Regions from separate parts of the Teichococcus aerofrigidensis genome, predicted to be linked through region 1. Evidence: riboswitches for the same ligand, from Rfam matches in the RefSeq annotation. Region 1 holds a riboswitch; each other region holds the start of a gene.

Evidence for each region. A riboswitch is a leader RNA that binds a small molecule or an ion and turns the genes downstream of it on or off. The one in region 1 is predicted to bind cobalamin.
Region 2: another riboswitch for cobalamin. It lies ahead of ACVMLK_RS12685 (ABC transporter substrate-binding protein); the one in region 1 lies ahead of ACVMLK_RS14925 (CbtB domain-containing protein).
Region 3: another riboswitch for cobalamin. It lies ahead of metE (5-methyltetrahydropteroyltriglutamate--homocysteine S-methyltransferase); the one in region 1 lies ahead of ACVMLK_RS14925 (CbtB domain-containing protein).
Region 4: another riboswitch for cobalamin. It lies ahead of ACVMLK_RS13580 (DUF1636 family protein); the one in region 1 lies ahead of ACVMLK_RS14925 (CbtB domain-containing protein).

Annotation. Positions count from the first base shown of each region.
Region 1 covers NZ_JBSXMU010000076.1:5,125-7,316, reverse strand. Annotated here, with positions in the region: partial or broken gene zigA (zinc metallochaperone GTPase ZigA) at 1-273, opposite strand, end outside; gene ACVMLK_RS14930 (DUF1826 domain-containing protein) at 279-779, opposite strand; cobalamin riboswitch at 1,066-1,282, shown strand; gene ACVMLK_RS14925 (CbtB domain-containing protein) at 1,321-1,509, shown strand; gene ACVMLK_RS14920 (CbtA family protein) at 1,518-2,192, shown strand, end outside.
Region 2 covers NZ_JBSXMU010000054.1:20,254-22,445, forward strand. Annotated here, with positions in the region: gene ACVMLK_RS12685 (ABC transporter substrate-binding protein) at 1-855, opposite strand, end outside; cobalamin riboswitch at 1,000-1,207, opposite strand; gene ACVMLK_RS12690 (M10 family metallopeptidase) at 1,347-2,192, shown strand, end outside.
Region 3 covers NZ_JBSXMU010000023.1:3,799-5,990, reverse strand. Annotated here, with positions in the region: gene ACVMLK_RS07510 (ABC transporter ATP-binding protein) at 1-523, opposite strand, end outside; cobalamin riboswitch at 621-885, shown strand; partial or broken gene metE (5-methyltetrahydropteroyltriglutamate--homocysteine S-methyltransferase) at 990-2,192, shown strand, end outside.
Region 4 covers NZ_JBSXMU010000063.1:883-3,074, forward strand. Annotated here, with positions in the region: gene cobW (cobalamin biosynthesis protein CobW) at 1-716, opposite strand, end outside; gene ACVMLK_RS13580 (DUF1636 family protein) at 713-1,114, opposite strand; cobalamin riboswitch at 1,249-1,476, opposite strand; gene proV (glycine betaine/L-proline ABC transporter ATP-binding protein ProV) at 2,067-2,192, shown strand, end outside.

The sequences.
Region 1 (2,192 bases):
CCTCCTGCATCAGGTCGTCCCGCAGGGTGCAGCAGATGCAGCCATTCGACATCTCCACCAGCTTCTCCTCGGTACGCGATAGGCCGCCGCCCTGCTCGACCAGGGCAGCGTCGATGTTCACCTCCGACATGTCGTTGACGATGACAGCGACACGCCGTCCTTCGCGGTTCGCCGGGACTTGGTTCAGCAAGGTGGCCTTCCCGGCGCCGAGGAAGCGGACAGCACGGTGACAGGCAGCCGAGGGTCGGTCGGGGATTGCGCTTGGCTCGCCATGGCGGTCAGTCCTCTTCGGCCGGGTCGATGCAGAGCAGCAGGCGCGGGTGCAAGGCGCGGCCGGTCGCATCACGTGGCATGGGTGGGGATCGGTGGATGTAGCCGTGGCCAGGCATCCCGGCCTCGCCGCGCAGGATGGCGGCGGCACCGATGGGCAGATGCTGAATGCTGGCGCGGTCGGGCAGGACGTCCCCGTCGCGCAAGCGCCGGGCTTCCGCCGCCCCGCCCGCCCGCGCCAGCCATTCGGTCCCATCGCCGCAATAGGTGCAGAGAAGGCGCAGGCGCACCGCATCGGCATGGAACAGCGCGCAGCTATCGTCCGAAACGGCTTCCAAGCGCAGGCGGACCTGCTGACTGTCCGACACCTCGGCGAACAAGTTGGCGAGGAACAGCATGTCGGCCAGCAGCGCCGGGTGCAGCGGAGGCTCAAAACCCGCGAGCGCCTGCATCACCGCGATATCTGGCTCACCTATCCCGGAACACACGAACGGCGCCTGCTGGGCCAAGCGCTGCGCATCCCGCAGAAGCGGCCTGGGCAGGTTGCGCCCTCAGACCGCGAGCGACACGGTGGGAGCGAGAATGCTGGCGAGGATGATCGGTTCGGCAGCGGCCAGCATGCGCGGCGCCTGCGGATCAGCCGACGTCAAGGCTTCTGATACCAAGGTCATTTAGTAGTTATGTTATAACATATCATTTTTTGCAAGACGGCATGGTGCTGCGGACTGGCGTAACTTCTTGAGTGGGCTGCCGGACAAGGGCTGTCAGAACTTGTACCTGCCAAGCGCCACACGATAGCCTAGGCGCCGCACCGGTCCCGCGCGAGCGGGTGAAAAGGGAACGTCGTGCGGCTCCGATCGGAGTTCAGTCGGCGGCTGCCCCCGCAACTGTTGGCGGATCACCGATGCGCCGTCTGCCCGTTGGGCAGGCCACTGGCACCCCGGTGCCGGGAAGGCAGGCGCATCGGTCAGGATTCGCGAGCCAGGAGACCTGCCGGGGCGTGGTCAACCTTCTGGACCGGCGCGGGGCGCGTCGGCGGAGCGCCTCCTCATGCAGATCCCAGCCACATCGGCTTCCATCCATCAGGCCGCGGCCAGCAGCACTGGCCGCGTGCTGGCCAGCGTCCTCGCCCTGGCCTTCGGCACCCTGCTGCTCTGGGGCGTCGGCTTCGCGCACAACGACCTGCTGCACAACGCCGCGCATGACACCCGCCACTCCAACGGCTTCCCCTGCCACTGAGCCGGACCATGATGGACCATCTCAGGCGGCTTCTGGTCGTGGCGCTGTTCGCGGGCATCCTGGCGGGCGCCGTGGCCAGCCTCGGGCACCAGTGGAACACGGTGCCCACCATCCTCGTGGCCGAGACCTACGAGCACCAGGACAGCGCCGCGCCGGGGCACGCCGACCACGCTGCCGAGGCGCACGAGCATGGCGCCGAAGCCTGGGCGCCGGAGGACGGGCTGGAGCGGACGCTCTATACCGTGCTGGCCGACATGCTGACCGGCATCGCCTACGCGCTGCTGCTGGGGGCGGCCATGTCCCTGCGCGGCGCCGTGGCGGACTGGCGGCAGGGCCTGCTCTGGGGGCTGGCGGGCTTCGCGGTCTTCACCCTGGCCCCGTCAATCGGCCTGCCACCCAAGCTCCCCGGCACGCCGGTGGCAGAACTCGCCGACCGTCAGGTCTGGTGGGTGGCGACGGCGCTGCTGACGGCGGGCGGCCTGGCGCTGATCGCCTTCACCCGGCGGCTGCCCTGGGCCGTGCTGGCCGTCATCGTCATCGCTCTCCCGCACCTCTGGGGCGCCCCGGCGGCGCCTGCCGAGGCATCGGCCGTGCCGGACGCCTTAACCCAGCGCTTCATCGCGGGGGTGACCGCAGTGAGCCTGCTGTTCTGGGCCACGCTGGGACTGGCGACCGGCTGGCTC
Region 2 (2,192 bases), on a different contig from region 1:
GTCCATGCGCGCGATGACCAGCACCGAGGGATTGGCCCGCGCGATGGTCTCCCAGCCGACCGTCGGCCACTCCTCGTCCGACTGCACCACGTTCCGCAGGCCGAGGGTGCGCATCATGTAGCCGGGGATGCCCTTTTGCCCGGCCATGTAGGGGTCGAGGTCGAGATCGGCGCTGGAGAACCAGAAGGCGGCCGAGGCATCCTTCAGCCCGAGACCCCGCGCCCGCTCCACCGCCCGCGCCTCGCGCGCGCGGAGGTCGGCGACGAGCGCCTCGCCCGCGCCGCGCCGGTCGAAGATCGCGGCGAGCTGGCCGATGCCCTTGTAGAGGCTCTCGGTCGAGAAGGCGGCGGTGCGGGTGCCGTCGGCGCCGACCAGGTTGTTCTTGCCCTCGCAATCGGCGGGCATGATGTAGGTCGGGATGCCGAGCTCGTGGAACTGCGGCCGGGTGCCGACCACGCCCTGCGGCCCGATCATCCACTCGAACTGCGTCGCCACCAGTCCGGGCCGCTTGGCGATCACCGATTCGAAGCTCGGCGCGTTGTTGTCGAGGCGCGGCACCTTGTCATTCTGCGCCCGGAACTCGGGCAGCACGTTGTTGAACCAGAGCGCGGTGCCGGCCATGCGCCCGCCCGCGCCCAGCGCGTAGAGGATCTCGGTGGCGGACTGTCCGATGGTGACGGCGCGGTCCGGCGGGCCGGCGAAGGTCAGCCGCTCGCCGCAATTCTCCACCGTCAGCGGATAGGCGGTGGCCTGCGACGCGGGCGCGGCGGCCGGCTGGGCCAAAGCGGGGGCGAGGGGCAGCAGCAGGTGCAGGCCGAGGCCCGCCGCCACGGCCTGGAGGGACGCAAACCTCATGACGCAGATCTCCGGTCAGGATGGCGCCGGCGGCGCGATGGCCAGGCGGGGCATTCCGGAGAGGCGGCACGCGGGCGCGGGCCGCGCTGGAGGTCGCGTTGCAGCACGTTCATCGGCATCCCTGCCCGGACAACCCCGCCCGGCTGGTGGTCACACGTGCCGGCAGGTCTCCTGACTGGCGGGTCAGTGCCTGATCCCGCCTTCCCGGGCGGCCTCCCTGCGGAGGCATCCCAGTGGCCTGCCGGGATCCGGCTCGCCGCCTACAGTTGCGGGGGCAGTCCCGTTTCATGGCGCGCGGCCATGGCGGGTTCCCTGTTAGGTCCTCTCGGACACCGACGCGGCACCGGTAATGGAAGGCCGCCGGGCTGGCAAGACAAAAGCCCGGCCGCCGCCGCGGAGCGCCCATGCCGCGGCCCAGCTTGCAACCGGAGCGTGCCCGGCCCTAGCTTCCCGCCCGTATTGTAAGATTCTGCCAGGAGTGACGGCGGTCCATGTGTGAGAAATGCGGCAGCCTCCTGGCCTGCCTCGCCGCCCCGCCGGCGGACGACACCGCCACCACGGCCCTCGCCGGCACGCTGAAGGCCCAGGAGGCCCCGGTGCGGATGGCCACCGCCTCCGGCAACACGGCGGTGGATGCCCTGATCTCCGGCCCCGCCTGGGGCGGCCCGGTGCGCTTCGGATTCCCGCAATCCGCCGGCGCCTATGGCGGCGGCTCCAGCGAGGCGCTCACCGGCTTCCTGCCGGTCTCCTCGGCGCAGCAGGCCGTGGCGCGCGCCGCGCTGCTCGGCACCGCCTCGGGCGAGACCGCGCTGCTGCACGCCTTCCCGGTCACCGGCTTCACCCTGCTGCAGGTCAGCGAGGCGGCCGCCAGCCAGGCCGAGATCCGCTTCGCCCAGTCCTCGCAGCCCCCCACCGCCTGGGCCTATTCCCCGGGCAGCAGCGACAAGGCGGGGGATGTCTGGTTCGGCGACCGCTACGACTACCGCCACCCGGCGCTCGGCGATTACGCCTACGAATCCCTGCTGCACGAGCTGGGCCACGCGCTCGGCCTCAAGCATCCGCACGAGGCCACCGGCATCACCGGACAGGCGATGGAGACCGCCTGGGACAACAGCGAATTCACGGTGATGAGCTACCGCAGCCATTCCGGCGGCACGCTCGGCCAGCTCACCGCCGGGCCGTGGGACCTGCCGCAGACCTACATGATGCTCGACATCGCCGCGCTGCAGACGCTCTACGGCGCCGATTACGGCCTGCGGGACGGCGACACGCGCTACAGCTGGAACCCCGCGACCGGCGAGATGTCGATCGACGGCGCGGCGCAGGGCCGGCCGGGG
Region 3 (2,192 bases), on a different contig from region 1:
TGACCGCCAGGATCAGGCTCATGTGCCAGTCCAGCCAGACCATCGCGGCGGCGAGGCCGATGACGGTGAGCCCGTCGGCCAGGGCGTTGATCGCCTTGGTCAGCGCCTCGCGGATCGCCTGGGCATCGGCGGTGAAGCGGGCGGCATGGCGGGCCGGGGCGTCATGCGCGACCAGCGCGAGGTCGGTGCGGGTCAGGGCGCGGAACAGGTCGTTCTGGATGCGCTCGATGACGCGCAGCACCACCGCCTGCACCGAGATGGCCTGGCCGTACTGCGCCAGCGACTTCGCGGCGGTGAGCAGGATGATGGCCGGCGGGATCAGCCAGACGATGCGCCCGTCGCCGGCGGTGAACAGGTCGAAGGCCTGCTGGATGACCAGCGGATAGAGCGCGGTCAGCCCCGCCAGCGCCCCGGTGCAGACCAGGGCGAGCAGGATGCCGCCCTTGTGATGCCGGACATAATGCCGCCAGAGGCGGGCGGTCAGGGCGCGGGTGGTCTCGGGGGGCGGAAGGGCAGCGGCCATGCCGCCGCGCTTAGAGCCTTCGGGGGCGGCGGCAAAGGGGCTTCTGTCCGGACCGGTGGCCACTGGAGCCGGCTTGCCAGATCTATTTAACATAAGTATATCTTTATGTGTCGCCGGTCCCGCGCGAGCGGGTGAAAAGGGAACGCCGTGCGCTCCGGCCGGGCCATCGCGCCCGGGAGCCAGTCGGCGGCTGCCCCCGCAACTGTCAGCGGCGTGCCGCTGGCCCATTCGCCGTGGAAGCCTCCGCGGCGGGCCACTGCGCCACCCTCCGGGGCGCGCGGGAAGGCCGGGCCGGCGGTGTCCTGGGCGCCATGCCCCGGAACGCCGCGAGCCAGGAGACCTGCCGGCGTCGCACCAGACCAGGCCGCCGGGCGGGGTGAACCGGAGGCAGGACCGAGAGCATGACGACCTTCCAACGGGGCCCCTCCGGCCCGGCCACCGCCACCGCCCGGCCGGAGGGCGGCGCATGACCGTCGCCGCCAATCTGGGCTTCCCCCGCATCGGCGCCCGGCGCGAGCTGAAATCCGCGCTGGAGGCGCACTGGGCGGGCGAACTGGACGAGGCCGGTCTGCTGGAGGCCGCGCGGGGCCTGCGCCAGCGGCACTGGCAGCTCCAGGCCGGCCAGGGCATCAGCCACATCCCGAGCAACGATTTCGCGCTCTACGACCAGGTGCTCGACACTGCCGGCATGCTGGGCGCCATCCCCGAGGGCTATGGCTGGCGAGGTGGGCCGGTGTCGCTCGCGACCGCCTTCGCCCTGGCGCGCGGCGCGCGTGGCACCGCGGCCGAGCGGTCCGCCGGCATCGCGGCCGGCCTGCCGGCGCTCGAGATGACCAAGTGGTTCGACACCAACTACCACTACCTGGTGCCGCGCCTCTCCGCCGGGCAGCGCTTCGAGCTGACGGAGAACCGCCCCCTGGCGGCCTTCCGCGAGGCCCTGCCGCTGCGCACCCGCCCGGTGCTGCTCGGCCCGGTCAGCTTCCTGCTGCTCAGCAAGACGGAGGACGGCTCGGACCCGCTCGGCCTGCTGGACCGCCTGCTGCCGCTCTATGCCAGGCTCCTGGGCGAACTGGCCGCAGCGAACTGCGCCTGGGTGCAGATGGACGAGCCCGCCCTGGCGCTCGATCTCCCCGAGGCGGCGCGCGAGGCCTTCCGCCGCGCCTATGCCGCCCTGGCGGAGGGCGCCACGCCCGACCTGCTGCTGACCAGCTATTTCGGCCCGATGGCCGACAATCTGGCCACCGCCGCCAGCCTGCCGGTGGCCGGGCTGCATCTCGACCTGGTTCGCGGCGCGGCCGACCTGGAGCCGGCGCTCGATCTGCTCCCCCCGGAGCGCTGGCTGTCGCTCGGTCTGGTGGACGGCCGCAATGTCTGGCGTTGCGACCTGCGCGCGGCGCTGGGCACCCTGCGGCGGGTGGCGGAGCGGCGGGGGACACGGCGGCTGATCGTCGCCCCCTCCTGCAGCCTGCTGCATGTCCCGGTCGATCTGGCGCAGGAGGGCGGGGAGGGCCAGCGGGGGCTCGACCCGGCGGTACGGTCCTGGCTCGCCTTCGCCACCCAGAAGCTGGAGGAGGTGGCCGCCCTGGCACGCGGCCTGGACGAGGGCGAGGCCGCCATCGCCCAGGCCCTGGCCGCCAGCGACCGGGCGCGGCAGGGGCGGGCGGAGAGC
Region 4 (2,192 bases), on a different contig from region 1:
GGGCGGGCGGCGAGGTCGTCCTCGGCCGCGGCGCCGAGGCCGAGCAGCAGCGCCGCATCCAGCGCCCCCTCCCGGGCCGGCACCACCTTGACGGCGCGCGGCAGGCCGGCGGCGATCTCGCCGGTCAGCCGCTCCAGCACGGCGGCATCCAGCAGGTCGGCCTTGTTCAGCACCACGAGGTCGGCGCTGGCGAGCTGGTCCTCGTAGACCTCGGCCAGCGGGTTGTCGTGATCGAGCGACGGGTCGGCCGCGCGCTGCGCCGCGACCGCCGCGGGGTCGTCGGCGAAGCGGCCCTCGGCCACGGCGGGGCCGTCGACCACGGTGATCACGCCATCGACGGTGACGCGGGAGCGGATGCCGGGCCAGTTGAAGGCCTTGATCAGCGGCTTCGGCAGGGCGAGGCCGGAGGTCTCGATCAGGATGTGCTCCGGCGGCTCCGGCCGGTCGAGCAGTGCCTGCATGGTCGGGATGAAGTCGTCGGCCACGGTGCAGCAGAGGCAGCCATTGGCCAGCTCGACGATGTTCTCCTCGGCGCAGCCCGGGATGCCGCAGCTCTTCAGCGTCTCCCCATCGATGCCGAGCGCGCCGAACTCGTTGACGATGATGGCGATGCGCCGCCCCTCCGCCTGCGCCATCACCTGGCGCAGCAGCGTCGTCTTCCCGGCGCCGAGGAAGCCGGTGACGATGGTGGCGGGGGTCTTCTCCAGCGTGCTCATGCGGCGGACTCCGGGGCGGGAAGGAGGGAGGGCAGCCGGCCGAGCACGGCGCGGCGCAGCGATTCGGGGCGGCGGGAGGGCAGCACGGCGCCGCTGGGATGGGCGGCGTAGGTGGCGCCATAGGCCAGCAGGTCGGCGGCCTGCCCCGCCTCCAGATGGCCGAGCAGATAGCTCCACTTGCCCGGCGCGGTCATGGCGGCGGCGCAGCCGCGCTCGCAGACGGCCAGGCAGGTGACGGGGCGCAGCGCGACCGGCGGCGCGGGATGGGCGGCCAGCGCCGCCGCCACGGCGTCGTGCAGCCGGCGGCCGGGCGGCGTCTCACCCTCGGCGAGCGGCCGGTCGGCGCGGCAGGTGACGCAGACCAGCAGCGTGGGCGGCTCCCGGTTCGGCTCGATCATCGGCACGGCGGTCCTCCGTCGCGAGGCGGTCACGGAGTGCCGACCGCCCGGCGCCATGCGGCGACCGGGTCGAGGCGCCGGGAGGACGGAACCCCCGGACACATCGCCGCCCGCCGGGGCACCCCGCCCGGTGGCACGATCCGATGGGGATGGCAGGTCTCCTGGCTCACGGATCGGGCGCGCCCCGCCGGCCTTCCCGGCCACCCCTCGCGGCGCGGCCAGTGGCATGTCGGCGGGCCGCTCTCCGCCTACAGTTGCGGGGGCAGCCGCGGCCTGGGGCCCCGGGGAGCCCGCACCGCATTCCCTTTTCACCCCCGCCCCGGCAGCCGCCGATGGCGGGAGACCATCTGGCCGTCTCCTAGGCGGGGGGGGGGGGGGGGGGGGGGCGGCCGCCCCCCCCCCCCCCCCCCCCCCCCCCCCCCCCCGGCTGAAACCGCGACGCCGCCGCCACAACGGGTCAGCCCCGGGCGAAAGACACAATTCGATCCGGCCCGCCTCCGGGCGCAGCTTGGCCGCGAAGTTCCCATGACTTCGGGAATGGAACAAGCGGGGCAATACGTAATAGGGATAAAGTGTAAATTACTTGAATAGGGAGATTTCGAAAGAAATCACGAAGGGTCTATATCACCAGGGCGGCGTTATCGCGGTAATCCATTCGGCGGCGCGGCCGGAAATGCGATTTTCGGTAGACTCTGAGACAAGGCTGTATTAGGTTTCCCCGCCAATAGATGTGGCGGCACAGAATTGTGTCATTTTCGGGGCGGCGCGGCTGAAACTGGCCGGGCCTGGCCCCTCGTGGCCGCCACCCCTTGGAACCGATCATGGAGGTGTCCGCCCCCGCCCGGCGGAGGGCAGACCGCAAGGCAGACACATGGACAATCCAGCGCAGACCCCCCCGTCACCCCCGGCGGCGATCCCGGCCGACCGGCCCGGCGGGGCCACCACCGACCCGATGGCCGAGCAGGCCCCGGTGAAGATCGCCCTCCGGCATGTCTACAAGGTGTTCGGCGACGATTCCGACGCCGCGCTCCGCATGGTGCGGCAGGGCCGCGACAAGGACACCATCAAGGCCGAGACC